Regions from separate parts of the Cobetia sp. 4B genome, predicted to be linked through region 1. Evidence: predicted binding sites of a transcription regulator. Region 1 holds the regulator's gene; the other holds the start of a gene.
What was found. The regulator PhoB, encoded in region 1, activates phosphate uptake and scavenging genes when phosphate is short. The targets are predictions, from matches to a motif close to TGTCATANNNNTGTCANA.

Region 1 (7,602 bases):
CGCACGCTCGGCGATGGCCGCAGCGAGTTCTGGCTTGCGCATGAAAAGCCCTCCTGGTTTGGCATTCTGCACGGGCGGCCAAGCCGCCGTTTCCATTGTTGTTCTTGCACTTGCTAGCGGTGGCGTATGGCGGCGACGCAATCCGCTCCCGGCAAGCTTTGCCGTATCAAACCTGTCGATGGCAGCATTCTGTCAGACGACGCCCGCTGAGCAGCATGTCTGACGGAGCATTCACTATCGTGCCTGACCGCGCTGGCAGCAAGGGATTTACGACCATCGATCATGGCATCGCCTAGCCTAGCAACGGCGGCGCCTGCCGCGCTAGCTCGACTTTCCTGCGAACGGCGGCGCCTGTCAACGCATATCCAATCAAGCGTTCGTTCATATCCAGTGCACGCGCTTCGAGGTCATCGCCTTCACCGTTGATTTCCCAGCGCGCCACGGCCGAACGCGGCGGATAGGCCACCACCGGCAAGGCCGGTGTCTTGACCAGCACCGGCCACGCCTTCCAGTCGAGCACGCTTGGCTCACCACACAGGTTGGCTGCCAGGGTGCGCGCGGCCATCTGCAGCGGCTGGACATACATGGCATTGACGCCCTCGACACTGGCGCAATCGCCCAGCGCCCAGATATGCGGCTGTGAGGTGGCCAGGTGACGGTCGACACGGATGCCGTCGCCGCCGGCGCTCAGGCCCGCGGCCTGCGCCAGACGAATGCGCGGCGCCAGCCCGGTGGCCAGCAGAACCACGGAGCCCGTCAGGCGACGACCGCTCTGCAGGCGCACCTCGACCGGCGCGACCTGACGCTCGGCCTCCTCGCCTGAGCTGGCGGCGATGGTCTCGACCATCTCGCCCTGGCGACGCGTCACGCCGAGCCCATCCAGCGCCGCGCCCAGACGCTGCCCCAGTGCTTGCGGCAGCAGTCCATCCAGCGGAGTTTCCTCCGGCGCGACCAGCGTGACGCGGTGGCCGGCCGCCGTCAGATCATTGGCGTATTCACAGCCGACCAGTCCGGCACCGACAATCACCACGTGCCCGTCTTCCCCGCGCTCGCGGGCCTTCGACAACGTCGCGCAGAAGGCCGCATAGTCGTCGAGGTCATTGATGCTCTGCACGCGTGAGGCCACTTCCGCGGCGACGGGGAAGGGACGACGCGGCGCGGCGCCGAGTGCCAGCACCAGCTCGTCATAGGCCAGACACTCCTCGCCCAGCCATAGCTGGCGGGCATCACCGTCGATGGCAGTGACGCGTTGATGGGTACGCAGCTCGGCATTCAGCTCGTCCACCAGCGCCACCGGCGCCTGACGCGACAGGTCGGTGGCCGACATCTTCTTGGCGAAGGCGGTGGACAGCATCGGCTTGGCGTAATCGTGGCCGCTGTCCTGGCTGATGAGGATCAGCCGGCTGTCCTTGTCACGCGCACGCAGCGCGCGCGCCAGACCAATGCCCGCCATGCCGGTACCAATGATGACAAGGGTGCGAGGGTCGTGCATGGCACCATCTCCTGAGATCGATCCGAAGGAAGCGCTGATGAAAGAGCGCCAGCAGCGTCCGTCATGAACGCCGATGAATGCGCCCAGCATACCAGCCCGCCAGCAGTGCAGGCATGCCTGAGCGGGAGGCCTTGCCGCCCGGCCATGCTAGACTCGCCATTTCGTCATCCTGACAGGGAATTCACCGTGGTCCGATGCCCAGCAGGCGAGCCTCATCGCGCAGCGCTCACGCCACAGACCTCCACCTGTGAGGCGCCTCATTCGTCAGCCGAGCCCCTATGCCAGCCTGCGCCTCGCTGGCCTTTGCCCACGCGCGTCATGCCCGCTGCTTCGGCGGCGGTGCGCCGTCATTGGCAGCCGGCTGCCGCACTGCAAGGTGTCATGCCGGCCGGCTGGTGGGCGTGGCTCTCCTCGTCGGACTCGCTGACCCAGCGTCTTGCCAGCGCCATGAAGCAGCAGGATGAACGCGATGGCCAGCCCATTCAGGGCCTGCGCGTGCGCCTGCTGCTGCAGGACACCGGCCCCGCGCGGCTGGATGAGGCACGCCTGCTGGGCATCGGCCCACGCCGGCATGTCTGGCGACGCGAAGTGGCGCTCTGTCATGGCGATACGCCATGGGTGATCGCACGCTCGCTGGCGGCGCTGGACCTGGCTCACGGTCATCGCCTCTCGACGCTGGGCGAGCGCTCGCTGGGCCATTGGCTGTTTCGCCAGCCCGACCTGACCCGCAGCGCCATCGATGTCAGCCGCGCCCCGCTGGTGCTTTCGAGCCCCAGGCCGCTGGCCCGCACCACCAGCCTGTGGATGCGCCGCTCGATGTTCTCGCATGGTCGCTTCAAGGTGCTGGTGCAGGAGGGCTTCACGCCGGCCTTCCAGCACGCGCTGCAGCTGGCCTGAGCCTTGCGCCCGACTGGCCTCGTTTCTCTCTTCCCTTGCCCACTACCACCCGCCCAGGAGTCCCGATGACCGCGTCATCCACTTCCGCCGCTTCGCGTCCTTCCAGACTGGCCGACTACCTCGCCCTGACACGGCTGGACCGCCCCATCGGCACCTGGCTGCTGATGTGGCCGACCCTGTGGGCACTGTGGCTGGCGGCAGATGGCATTCCCGAGCGCACGACCCTGCTGATCTTCATCGCCGGGGTCTATCTGATGCGCGCCGCCGGCTGCGTCATCAACGACTACGCCGACCGCCATTGGGACAAGCATGTCGAGCGCACGCGAGACCGGCCGCTGACCTCGGGTCGCATTTCGGAGCGCGAGGCGCTGACGCTGTTCGGGGGGCTGGTCGCGGCCGCCTTCGTGCTGGTGTGCTTCACCAACCTGACCACGGTGCTGCTGTCGATCGTCGCCGTGCTGCTGGCGGCCAGCTATCCGTTCATGAAGCGCTTCCATCATCTGCCCCAGGTGGTGCTGGGCGCCGCCTTCGGCTGGGCGATTCCGATGGCGTTCGCCGCGACGCTGGAGGAGGTACCGACCTACGGCTGGTGGCTGTTCGCGGCCAATCTGATGTGGACGGTGGCCTACGACACCGCCTACGCGATGGTCGATCGCAACGACGACCTCAAGGTGGGCATCAAGTCCACCGCCGTGCTGTTCGGGCGTGCCGACAAGCTGATGATCGGCCTGTTGCAGCTGGGCATGCTGGCGGTGCTGATCGGCATCGGCCTGCAGCTGGCGCTGGGCATCTTCTACTGGCTGGGGCTGGCCGCCGCCGCCGTCACCTTCGTCTGGCAGCAACGTCTGATCCGTGAGCGTGAGCGTGCGCCCTGCTTCCAGGCCTTCCTCAACAATCATTGGACAGGTCTGCTGATCTTCGCCGGTATCGCCCTGGCGACCTGGCCGATGAGCTGACTCCTGCATAAACATTAGTATTATTTAATTTAAAGCGACCTCTGCCCTCTGTTGCTCCCCAGCCCACGGTTCATGCCTGCCTGCCGCGCCTCCAAGGCGGCTGGCAGGCTTGCGTGCAAGCTGCCATGCTGGCAGTTGTCATCTCGTTGTCATATAAGCGGGTTGTAATCGTCATCGACTTGTCATTCTGGCGCGTGCGCCGACTGCTGCATGGGATCTAGCGATGAGCTCCAAGACCGTACTGATTGTCGACGATGAATCCTCGATTCGCGAGATGATCGCCGTTGCCCTCGAAATGGCGGATTACCGCGTGCTGGAGGCAGACAATGCCCAGGACGCCCACGCCATTGTCGTCGATGAAAAGCCCGATCTGCTGTTGCTGGACTGGATGATGCCGGGCACCAGTGGCCTGGAGCTCGCGCGGCGCCTCAAGCGTGACGAGACCACCTCGGAGCTGCCGATCATCCTGTTGACCGCCAAGGGCGAGGAAGACAACAAGATTCAAGGCCTGGAAGCCGGGGCCGACGACTACATCACCAAGCCCTTCTCGCCGCGCGAGCTGGTCGCCCGTCTCAAGGCCGTGCTGCGTCGCACCACTCCCAAGGGAGTCGAGGAGGCGGTGGAAGTCGAGGGCCTGATGCTCGACCCGGCCAGCCACCGCGTCACCGCCCACGGCAACTCGCTGGATGTCGGCCCGACCGAATATCGCCTGCTGCAGTTCTTCATGACGCATCAGGAGCGTGCCTACACGCGCAGCCAGCTGCTCGACCAGGTATGGGGCGGCAACGTCTATGTCGAGGAGCGCACCGTGGACGTGCACATCCGTCGCCTGCGCAAGGCGCTGGGCACAGGCCATCAGCATCTGATCCAGACCGTCCGCGGCACCGGTTACCGCTTCAGCGCTCAGGCCTGAGGGATTCATGCGCTATTGGACCAACGAGCTATGGCGCCTCGGCTACCTTGCCGGTGGCTTCGGCCTGATCGGTGGCCTGCTGGGCCATCTGGGCTGGGGCCTGGCGCTGGGCCTTTCGCTGTATCTGTTCGTCCATCTCAAGCACTTGAAGAGCCTCTACACCTGGCTGATCACCAATCCCCATGAAGAGCCGCCTCCCGGCGATGGCGTCTGGGGAGACCTGCTCGATCGTCTCTACCGCTACCAGAAGGGCCAGCGTCAGGCTCAGGAGCGACTGCGCAGCATCCTCAACCGTATCCAGGAATCCTCCGAGGCCATGCGCGACGGCCTGGTGATGCTGGACAACCACGGTGACATGGAATGGTGGAACAGCGCTGCCGAGCAGCTGGTCGGTCTCAAGGCCAGCCACGACCGTGGCCAGCACATCACCAACTATCTGCGTGACCCCGTCTTCATCGACTACTTCAATCGGCTGGCCTACCGCGAGCCGCTGACACTCCAGTCGCCGCTGTCTGACAACCTGACGCTGCAGATCTCCATCACCCTGTTCGGTGACAACGAGCGTCTGGTCATGCTGCGTGACGTCACCCGCCTCTATCGTCTTGAAGAGATGCGCCGCGACTTCGTGGCCAATGTCTCCCATGAGCTGCGCACGCCGCTGACGGTACTGGCCGGCTATCTCGAGACCTACTCCGATTACGCCGATGACCTGCCACCGCGCTGGCAGCGTGGACTGGGCCAGATGCAGAGCCAGACCGACCGCATGCAGCACCTGGTCGAGGACCTGCTGACCCTGTCACGCCTGGAAACCGACGAGCTGTCCGACAATGGTCGCTGCATCGACATGAGCGCCCTGCTCGGCCATATCCGCGACGACGCCGAAGGCCTGTCCCAGGGGCGCCACACCTTCTCCATCGAGGCCGATGCCTGCCTGTCTCTGCGCGGTGAGGAGCAGGAGCTGCGCAGCGCGATCTCGAATCTGGTCTTCAATGCGGTGCGCTACACCCCCGAAGACTGTCACATCACCCTGCGCTGGAAGGCGGATGACCAGGGCCTGCTGGTCGAGGTGGAAGATGACGGGGACGGCATCGACCCGGTCCACCTGCCGCGCCTGACCGAGCGCTTCTACCGCATCGACAAGGGCCGCAGCACCGCCACGGGAGGCACCGGCCTCGGGCTTGCCATCGTCAAGCATGTGCTGATTCGCCATCAGGGCCATCTGGAGATCGACAGCCACCCCGGCGAGGGCGCGCGCTTCCGCTGTCACTTCCCCGACGAGCGTGCCTGTCAGGCGAGCGCTCCCCAGGCCAGCAGTGCGCTAGCCCAGTGATGGGCTGATTCCGTGATGATCTGACCCGGACGCCAGCCCAACGCAGAACGCCCCGCAGCCACCTCGAAAGGAGGCGTCTGCGGGGCGTTTCGTTTGGTCAATCAGACGACGCTGCGGCTATTTCAGCGACGTGCCAACTTAGCGACGAATCAGTTCAGCGACAAGCCAGCTCTGCGACAGGCTGTCTCAACGACGCGGTGCCGGCAACTGACGGTAGTGGCTCTGCCACATCAGTACCGCCCCGGCGACGGCGCCCGGGATGAACAGCAGATTGGCCAGCGGCACCAGCGTCATGACGAACACCGCGGCGCCGAAGGTCAGTGAGGGCCACCAGCGCGCCTTGAGGCGCTGCTTCATGTCACCGAAGCTGACCTGATGGTTGTCCATCGGGTAGTCGAGGTACTGGATCGACATGCTCCAGGCCGAGAACAGTCCCCACAACAGCGGCGAGAGCAGGTTCAGGCCCGGGATGAAGCCGATGATGAACAGCGCGATCATGCGCGGGATGAAGTAGCCCAGCTTGGCCATTTCACGCCCCAGCGAGTCGACGCCGATCTTCATCAGGCCACGATCATCGTCGATCAGGGTGCCATCCAGACGATGCTCGACCTTCTCGGCCAGAATGCCGTAGAAGGGCGCGGCGATCAGGTTGGTCACCAGGCTGAAGGTGAAGAACACCACCAGCAACAGACTCACCACCAGCACCGGCCAGATCAACCAGCTGAGCCAGTCCAGCCACGCCGGAACCTTGAGCATCCAGTAATCGATCCAGCCACCGAACTGGTTGAACAACACCCACAGCGTGATGCTGTAGAGCACCAGGTTGATCGCCAGCGGTACGAATACGAAGCGGCGCAGCCCGGGGGTATAGACCATGCGGGTCCCGCGGACCAGCGCCGATACGGCATCAATCATGCGACGTCCTCGTCATCTCAAAAGAACCGGCCAGCCAGCGGGCTGGCCGGAGCCACACCCTAGCACTCCCGCCTGCGCGGCGCAGCTGTCGGCCGCCTGACACCGCTCGCGCTCCCACGACGCAATCGCCCCGCGACCTGCCGGTAAGCAGGAGCGGGGCGAAAGACGCTACACAGGGGCAGGGAAGCGCGTCAGCTCACTTCTTGTCCAGGTCCTGCGGCTTCAGGTCATGGGTATCGGTGTGACGCACATCCACGCCCTTGACCAGGAAGATGACGTACTCGGCCAGGTTGTCGGCGTGGTCACCGATGCGCTCCAGCGCACGCAGAATCCACATCACGTTGAGCACCGGCGTGATCTGACGCGCATCTTCCATCATGAAAGTCATCAGCGAGCGCATCGCGCTCTGATATTCCAGATCCACCGAGGCGTCTTCACGCAGCACCTTGAGGGCAAGGTCGGTATCGAAGCGCGCGAAGGCCGTCAGGGAGTCACGCACCATGCTGCGCACGTGCTGACTGAGATGACGCACCTCGACCATGCCGCGCGGGCTCTGGCCGTTCTCGACCAGCGAGATGGCGTTGCGGGCGATCTTGCTCGATTCATCACCGATACGCTCGAGATCGGAGGTGGCGCGGATGACGGCCAGCACCAGGCGCAGGTCGGAGGCCGCCGGCTGACGGCGGGCCAGCACCCGGGTGCACTCGTCATCGATCTTGAGCTGCATGTCGTTGACAGCCTTGTCGTTGTCGCGCACCCGCGTGGCGGTTTCACTGTCGCCTTCCAGCAATGCCGTGACGGCATCCTGCAGCTGCTTCTCTACCAGTCCGCCCATGGCCAGCAGGTGTGTCTTCAGTGCATCCAGCTCGTGATTGAACTGCTCTGAGATATGCTTGCCGTGCGAATCGCTGGTGATATCCATTTCCCTCTCCCGGAAAGTCGCCCACCGAGTCAGGGGGCGTGACATGAATGACGTGACAAGTATGGCCCACTACTGACTGACACAGCGGGCTCCCCCTCAGCATGCCGACACTTGATTGCAGTTATGTTTCACCCATGGCGCAAAGGCGCTATCTGGCCGCCATCGTCAGCAATATCA
Region 2 (7,602 bases), 1.9 Mb from region 1:
AGGTTGCCGGGAATCCAGACCCCGCTGTGCGGCGGCACCATCCACAGACCTTCCGGTACGCGACTGGTCACCACGCCATGCAGGGCGATCACCAGCTGTCCCTTGCGATGCTGGTGGATCGGCACCTCCATCACCTGCTGGCCGGTCTCGACATGCAGGGCGCTGGCCGGAATCTCGTAGATGTCCGGGTCGTGCTCGCAGACGCTGCTGGAGAAGGGCACCTGATCGGGGCCGCGGGTGCTGACCCCGGGCGATGGCGGTAGAACGGGTGTGGTCACTGACATGGCGGCTCGCAGATTGTCTGATTTCAGTGATCTGATGTCATGATGGCTCAATTCTGCAGTGGGCGAGGGGATTAAGCTAGCCTCACTCTGTGTGCGGACTCATCTCTTGGGTGTCGTCCCGCCATTACCCCGTTTCACGATCGCTGCGAGCGCCTCATGACTGAACTCTGCCACTCGTCTCCTGTCCGGCGACTGAGCCATCCGGCCGTATTGATCGCCGGTATCCTGTTGATCGCCATGAACCTGCGTGCGCCCTTCACCAGTATCGCGCCACTGCTGGAGCGCCTGCAGGCGGCGCTGGGCTTCAATGCCACGGCGGCTGGCCTGTTGATGATTCTGCCGCTGCTGGCCTTCGTCGTCGTCTCGCCCTGGGTGCCGCGCCTCGCCAGAGGTCTCGGGCTTGAACGCAGTCTCTTCCTCGCCTTGGTGACGATCGCCGCGGGCATCGTGCTGCGGGTGCAGGGCAGCATGCTGGCCCTCTATCTGGGTATCGGCCTGATCGGGGCGGGCATTGCCGTGGGCAATGTGCTGCTGCCCAGTCTGGTCAAACGCAGCTTTGCGCAGCATGTCGCGCTGCTGACCTCCTGCTATGTGCTGACCATGGGCATCATGGCCGCCATCGCCTCGGCGCTGATGGTGCCTTTGGCACAGGGCAGCAGCGCTGGCTGGCAGTACGCGATGCTCATAGTGGTCGTTTTGCCATTGGTGACGATGGGGGTGTGGTGGCCGCAGTTGTCACGTCGCTCCCTGCCGGCGGCGGCGAAGGAAGCCGAGAAGGGTGCCGCGCGGCCGGTGCGTCAGGCAGCCGTGTGGCATTCGCCACTGGCCTGGCAGGTGACGCTCTTCATGGGCATCAATTCGCTGCTGTTCTATACCGTCAACAGCTGGCTGCCGAGCATGCTGGCGGACAATGGCTTCTCAGCCGAGAAGGCGGGCTCGTTGCATGGTCTACTCCAGCTGGCTTCGGCCTTGCCGGGATTGATTCTGGTGCCCCTGATGCCGCGCCTGAAGGATCAACGCCTGATCGCCTTCGCGACGCCCTGCATGTCGCTGGCGGGATTCATCGGGCTATGGCTGATGCCAAAGTGGGCACTGGTGTGGGTGCTGTTGCTGGGCGCGGGCTCCGGGGCCAGCTTCATTCTCGCCTTGTCATTCATGGGGCTGCGGGCGCGTGATGCCATGCAGTCGGCTTCACTGTCGAGCATGGCGCAGACGCTGGGCTATCTGCTCGCGGCCATGGGGCCGCCGCTGATCGGCGCGCTCTACGATATGCAGGGCAATTGGCAGCTGGCACTGATGGTCTGCGCCGTCCTCAGTGTGCTGATGGCAGGTGTCGGCTGGCTGGCGGGCAGAGACCGCCAGTTGCCTGAGGCGTCGGCATCTGAATAATGGAGCGCTGCCCCCAAGGGGCACTGGCACATCCCCCCATGACAAGGAAGTGAGAGATGGCGAATGCTTCATCGGCTAGCGAAGATCAACGGGCGTCTGACTCGCCAGCTGTTGCGCAGCACCCCGGACGTCGGCGCAAGCCGCCTTTGCGGGCAGCCATCCTTGGCCTGGCCAGTCTCGGAGGTATCTTCATGATCGTTCAGCCAGCCAATGCCGCGACGCTGTCACTGCGCGTGATCGAGACCACCGACATCCACGCCAACGTGATGGATTACGACTATTACAAGGACCGGCCCAGCGTGCGCATCGGCCTGGTACGCGCGGCAGGTCTGATCAAGCAGGCGCGTGCCGAGGTAGCCAACAGCGTGCTGCTGGACAATGGCGACCTCATCCAGGGCAGCCCGATGGGCGATTACATGGCGGCAGAAGGTCTCGAGGAGGGTGATGTCTTCCCGGCCTACAAGGTCATGAATCAGCTGGATTACGATGTCGGCAATATCGGCAATCATGAATTCAATTACGGGCTCGAGTATCTCGAACGGGCGCTGTCCGGCGCGCAGTTCCCCTATGTGAACGCCAACCTGCTGGACGCCACGACAGGCGAGCCGTACTTCACGCCCTACCAGATCACCGCCCATGCCTTCACCGACAGTGAGGGCAACGCTCAGACATTGAAGATCGGCTATATCGGCTTCGCACCGCCGCAGGTGATGACCTGGGACCGCAAGCACCTCCAGGGCCGCCTGACGGCCGAGGGCATCACCGAGAGCGCCAGGCGCTGGGTGCCCGAGATGCGCCGGGCGGGCGCGGATGTGGTGATCGCCATCCCGCACTCCGGCATCTCGACCGACCCCTACCGGGTGATGGCCGAGAATTCGGTGTATTACCTCTCGCAGGTCGAGGGCATCGATGGCATCGCCTTCGGGCATGCCCATGCCGTCTTCCCCAGCGAGGAATTCGCCGAGGTACCGGGGGCCGATATCGCCAGGGGCACCCTCAATGGCGTGCCGGCGATGATGCCGGGGCACTGGGGCAGCCATGTGGGCGTGATGGATCTCGAACTGAGCAATGCCTCGGGCCAGTGGCGGGTAGTGAGCGGCCAGACAGAAGCCCGCCCGATTCAGGTAGGGGGCGAGGCGCAAGTGGCGGAAGATGCCGAACTGGCGGCGCTGGTCGATCATGAGCACGACGCCACGCGCGAGTACGTCAATCGCAGCATCGGACGCGCCAGTGCGGCGATGAAGAGCTATCTGGCGCTGGTGCAGGACGACCCGACGATCCAGATCGTCAATCGCGCCCAGGCCGATTACGTCAAACGCTTCGTCGAAGGCGACCCGGACCTGGAAGGCTTGCCGATTCTCTCGGCAGCCGCGCCGTTCAAGGTCGGCGGCCGTCACAATGATCCGACCCAGTTCACCGAGATGGAGGCGGGCGAGCTGAGCTTCCGCAATGCCGCCGATCTCTATCTCTATCCGAATACGCTGGTGGCGCTCAAGGTCACCGGCAGGGAAGTGCGGGAATGGCTCGAGTGCAGCGCCGGCCAGTTCCATCGCATTGATCCGGATCTCGCCACGCCCCAGCCCTTGATCAACTGGGAAGGTTTCCGCAGCTACAACTTCGACGTGATCGATGGCGTCGAGTACCGGGTGGATGTCACGCAGCCGGCGCGTTACGACGGCAATTGCGCGCTGATCGACGCCGATGCCCACCGTATCCAGGGACTCGCCTACCAGGGCGAGCCGGTCAAGGACGACGAGGTCTTCCTGCTCGCGACCAACAACTATCGCGCCTACGGCGAGGACTTCCCCGGCACCGGAGAGTCGCATATCGCTTTCGCGTCACCGGATGAAAATCGCAGCATTCTGGCCCAGTACATCTCGCGCCAGACGCAGCAGCAGGGCGCGGTGGACCCCGCGGCGGATCACAACTGGCGGCTGGCCGCGATCGACACCGATACCCCGCTGGACATTCGCTTCACCACCGCCCCCGGCGAGGATGCGCAGCAGTTCATTGATGCCCAGGCGGTCTACCCGATGACGTTGGTGGATCAGGACGAGATGGGCTTTGCCCGTTATCGCGTCGGGCTGGACCGGATGGAATAGCCAAGGCAGCACATTGTCGAGCACGTCGTTCCTGGCCTGGATTCAGGTGGGAAAAAACGCCAGTCAGCAATTGCTGACTGGCGTTTTTTTGTCACTTGGCGCTACCCGCTATCTGTTTCATTATTCGCTTTTGCCTCAGGTTCTTTTGCGCAGTCCCATTGCGGGTCAGCGCCAAGGTGCGTGCAAGGCGATGCTCAGCAGCACGCGTTTGCCGCGCTCGATGCGGCTGACGCTGTGTTCGTGAAGGTCGGGGCGAAACAGCACCACGCGGTCCGCGAGGCGAAAGAGGCTGCCATCGGTCTCGAAGACACCGCCCCGGCGGGGCTTCTTGAGCACGATATTGAGCTTGTAGTAGCTGCCGCTGCCCATCGGGTCGTTGTGGCGCATCACGCTGTGGCCTTCGGGGTAGGTCACCAGGTTGATGGTCAGGCGACGAAGATCGAGCAGACTGCGGTTGATGACACGGGCCATGGGCGTTTCCCTTGAATTTGATGGGGCCATTAAAGCGTATTTTGAGCAATCAATCAAAATCGTGCTTGAGTGATCGCTCAGGAATCCGTAAGGTGGTCCCAAGTTCACGGCATCACCGCGATATAGCACTGTTTCGCCAGGCCGTGATTGAGTATTCATCAAGCGAAGAGGTCAGCAATGAGCCACGACAACGTGACAATGGAAGCCCTGGAAACCCGTTATGCGATGATCGAAGGTCACCGCATTGCCTACAAGGAAATGGGTGAAGGTCAGCCGCTGTTGTTGATTCACGGTATTCCGACCAACAAGCTGATGTGGCGTGATGTGATGCCGGAATTGGCCAGGCATTATCGTGTCATCGCCCCGGACATGCTCAACTATGGCGAGTCGGACATGCCGGTGGATGCTGACGTTTCCATCAATGCCCAGACACGCATCTTCATCAAGCTGATGGATTCACTGGGTGTGGCGAGTGCGGATGTCGTCTCGCATGATATCGGCGGAGGTATCGGTCAGCTGATGGCCGTCAATCATCCCGAGCGTGTTCGCCGTCAAGTACTGATCGACAGCGTATGCTTCGATTCCTGGCCGATTCCGGAGTTCAAGCAGCTGCTGGAGCCGGGCGTCGAGGAAGCGACCAGCGTCGAGGAATTCATCAGCACCATGCGCGGCTTCATGCCCAGTGGTGTGCATGATCCGGCCGTCGCGACCGAAGAGATGGTCGAGCGCTATGTGTCCCAGTGGAACAGCGAGCAAGGCAAGGCGGCTTTCTTCCGCAACATGCGTCGTCTCAACAAGGAATACACCCAGGCCATCGCCGGTGAGCTCAAGAATATCGAGATCAAGACTCTGGTGCTGTGGGGCGACAAGGACAACTTCCAGAAGCCGGATTACGCCCCGATGCTGGCAGATGCCATTCCGGGTGCCGAGCTGATCTGGGTGAAGGATGCCGGTCACTGGGTGACGGATGAAAAGCCGCAGGATACCGTGCGCTATATCCTGGACTTCCTCGCCCGCTGAGGAGGAGCCCATCAGCCATAAGCGCAGTAAAATCTCACCCCTGATGGTGAATGAGTCCTGAACGATAATGCCCGGTCCTATGACCGGGCATTGTCGTATCTGGCGGAAATCGCGCACGGGAAATCGCCTAATGATGCGCGATGTTCCGCGCGGCCGGAGGGGACTGTCGCTTGCGCTTGGCGGTGATCGTCAAGGCCTCTTCCTCGGTAAGGTCATCGATGATCGTGTCGAGAGAGGCATTGCCTACCGGGGGCAGGGGCGCGTGATCACTCCGCGGGGCAAGCGTCGGCGCTGTCTGGAAGGCGAGGGGTCTTTCCAGTGCCATGATGCTGCCACTGCGCGTCGGGGTGCACTGCTCATTGACCAGGGTGAAGCCGTGGCGCTGGTAGAGCGCCAATGCCGGGCTGTCGGAGAAGACTCTCAGGCGCAGCGCGCGCGGGCAGGGCTGAGCGCCCGGGGAGAGCTCGGAGGCGCGGTCTTTCATCAGCGACTGGCCGTACTCCTGTTGCGTTGCCAGCTGGATCAACCAGTTCAGGCAGGCGGAGCCGACGCCACGGCCTTGCCAATGTGGCACCAGTTGCAGGTCGCGCAGATACAGGATGTCCGGCAGGGCCTTGAGGCTGATGAAGCCGACCCATTCGCCATTGATACGTATCGCGTAGTTCTCGTTGTCCTGCCAGCGCTCGCTGAACAACTCCTCGTTCCAGCTCATGCCATGCCGTTTGTAGGTCGCGAGCATGTTGCCGCAGCACAGTCGCCGAGCCGCGGCGCTCAGATAGCTGCTGCAAGCCGAATCGCTGATAGGGGTAATGCTGAGATCATCCATGATCCTGTCGCTTATTGTTGAGGGTAGGGGCACAGATGCGCGGACTGATGACCATTCGTCCAGAATAGCGGACCAGTCGGTTAGCGCATACTAATGTAGTTTGCCATCTATCATCGGATGTTGGGTTGCCGCTGACAAGTGAATGCCTGTCCAGTGCTTGTCCTGCACCTTTCAAGCGCCCCTCAAGTGCCCCTCAAGTGCCCCTCAAGTGCCCGTCCAGCTTTGCCCAGTCGTAGAAGGTGAGTCGAGAGTTGCCAAAACGTAATAGTTACACTATAACATTGCGTTTTTGTTCGGCGGCGGCGGTTGCGCGTCGGCATCCATGCTCTTGCTCGGGACTCGCGATATCGATGGTCAAATTGCTCTCAAGGCTTCGGTGGCAATACCGAACCTTCCTTCACGATCGCAGGCAGCTGGCCGTCGCCAGCGTCGCGCTGAGCCTGGCCGTGGTGCAGCCCAGCCATGCGCAAGATGCCTCAGCGGCGCAAGCGTCGGCGGCTGACACACGACGTCTGGAGATTGTCGCGCCCTTCGACATTAAGGGGGCGGACCCGCTGCTCAGCGGCATTCTTTTCCAGCGCATGCAGATCGTCGAGACACTGGTCGAGGTGGATGCCACGGGAGAGCTGCAGCCGGGATTGGCGACCGATTGGGAGGTCTCGGATGACGGCCTGGAGTGGCGCTTCACGCTCCGCTCCGGCGTACAGTTCCATGATGGCAGCCAGCTGGATGCCGAGGTGGCGCGTCAGGTGCTCGAGATCGCAAGTGCCAAGCCGGGTCTGTTGAAGTCGGTGCCGGTCGAGCGGATCGTCGCCGAAGATGCCCAGACGCTGGTGATTGCCCTCAGCGAGCCCTTCGCCGCATTGCCCGCCTATCTGGCCGATTATCGCCAGCAGATACTCGCGCCGGCAGCCTTCGATGAGACGGGCACCGCCCAGCAGGTCATCGGCACCGGCCCCTATCGCATGCTGCGCATGACGCCGCCCTTGAGCCTGGAAGTCACCGCCTTCGAGGACTACTGGGGCCCGCAGCCCGAGGTGCGCCAGGCGCGCTATCAGGCGGTGAGCCGCGCCGAGGGCAGGGCATTGATCGCCGAGAGCGGAGATGCCGACTTCACCTATGGGCTGGACCCCGCCAGTCGCCAGCGTCTCTCCCAGTCGCCGCGTGTGACTCTGGCAGCGGCCGCGACGCCGCGCACGATGCTGTTGAAGGTCAACGCCAATCATCCGGCCTTTCAGGACCCCGCTGTACGGCGTGCATTGAGTCTGGCGATCGATCGCACCGCCATCGCTCAGGTCGTGCTGCGCTATCCGCGTGGCGCCAGCCAGCTGTTCCCGCCGATGGTGGAAGGCTGGCATGACCCCGCACTGCCCGAGCTGCATCAGGACGTCGCCGAGGCGCGTGCACTGCTGGACGCCGCAGGTTGGACCGTCGGCGAGGAGGGTATCCGCCACAAGGATGGCCAGCGCCTCGCGATCAGCCTGATCACCTTCTCGGACCGTCCGGAGCT

Region 2: a site for PhoB is predicted at 1,711-1,728, ahead of H2O77_RS07905 (bifunctional 2',3'-cyclic-nucleotide 2'-phosphodiesterase/3'-nucleotidase). Genes of this name have one in related genera too.

What each region holds. Positions count from the first base shown of each region.
Region 1 covers NZ_CP059843.1:4,244,257-4,251,858, forward strand. The annotation lists gene H2O77_RS17450 (HU family DNA-binding protein) at 1-42, opposite strand, end outside; gene H2O77_RS17455 (FAD-dependent oxidoreductase) at 293-1,492, opposite strand; gene H2O77_RS17460 (chorismate lyase) at 1,811-2,389, shown strand; gene ubiA (4-hydroxybenzoate octaprenyltransferase) at 2,455-3,345, shown strand; gene phoB (phosphate regulon transcriptional regulator PhoB) at 3,569-4,258, shown strand; gene phoR (phosphate regulon sensor histidine kinase PhoR) at 4,266-5,588, shown strand; gene cysZ (sulfate transporter CysZ) at 5,775-6,503, opposite strand; gene phoU (phosphate signaling complex protein PhoU) at 6,700-7,425, opposite strand.
Region 2 covers NZ_CP059843.1:1,846,575-1,854,176, forward strand. The annotation lists gene H2O77_RS07895 (helix-turn-helix transcriptional regulator) at 1-284, opposite strand, end outside; gene H2O77_RS07900 (MFS transporter) at 441-1,673, shown strand; gene H2O77_RS07905 (bifunctional 2',3'-cyclic-nucleotide 2'-phosphodiesterase/3'-nucleotidase) at 1,865-3,775, shown strand; gene H2O77_RS07910 (hypothetical protein) at 3,941-4,246, opposite strand; gene H2O77_RS07915 (alpha/beta hydrolase) at 4,424-5,266, shown strand; gene H2O77_RS07920 (GNAT family N-acetyltransferase) at 5,394-6,092, opposite strand; gene H2O77_RS07925 (ABC transporter substrate-binding protein) at 6,443-7,602, shown strand, end outside.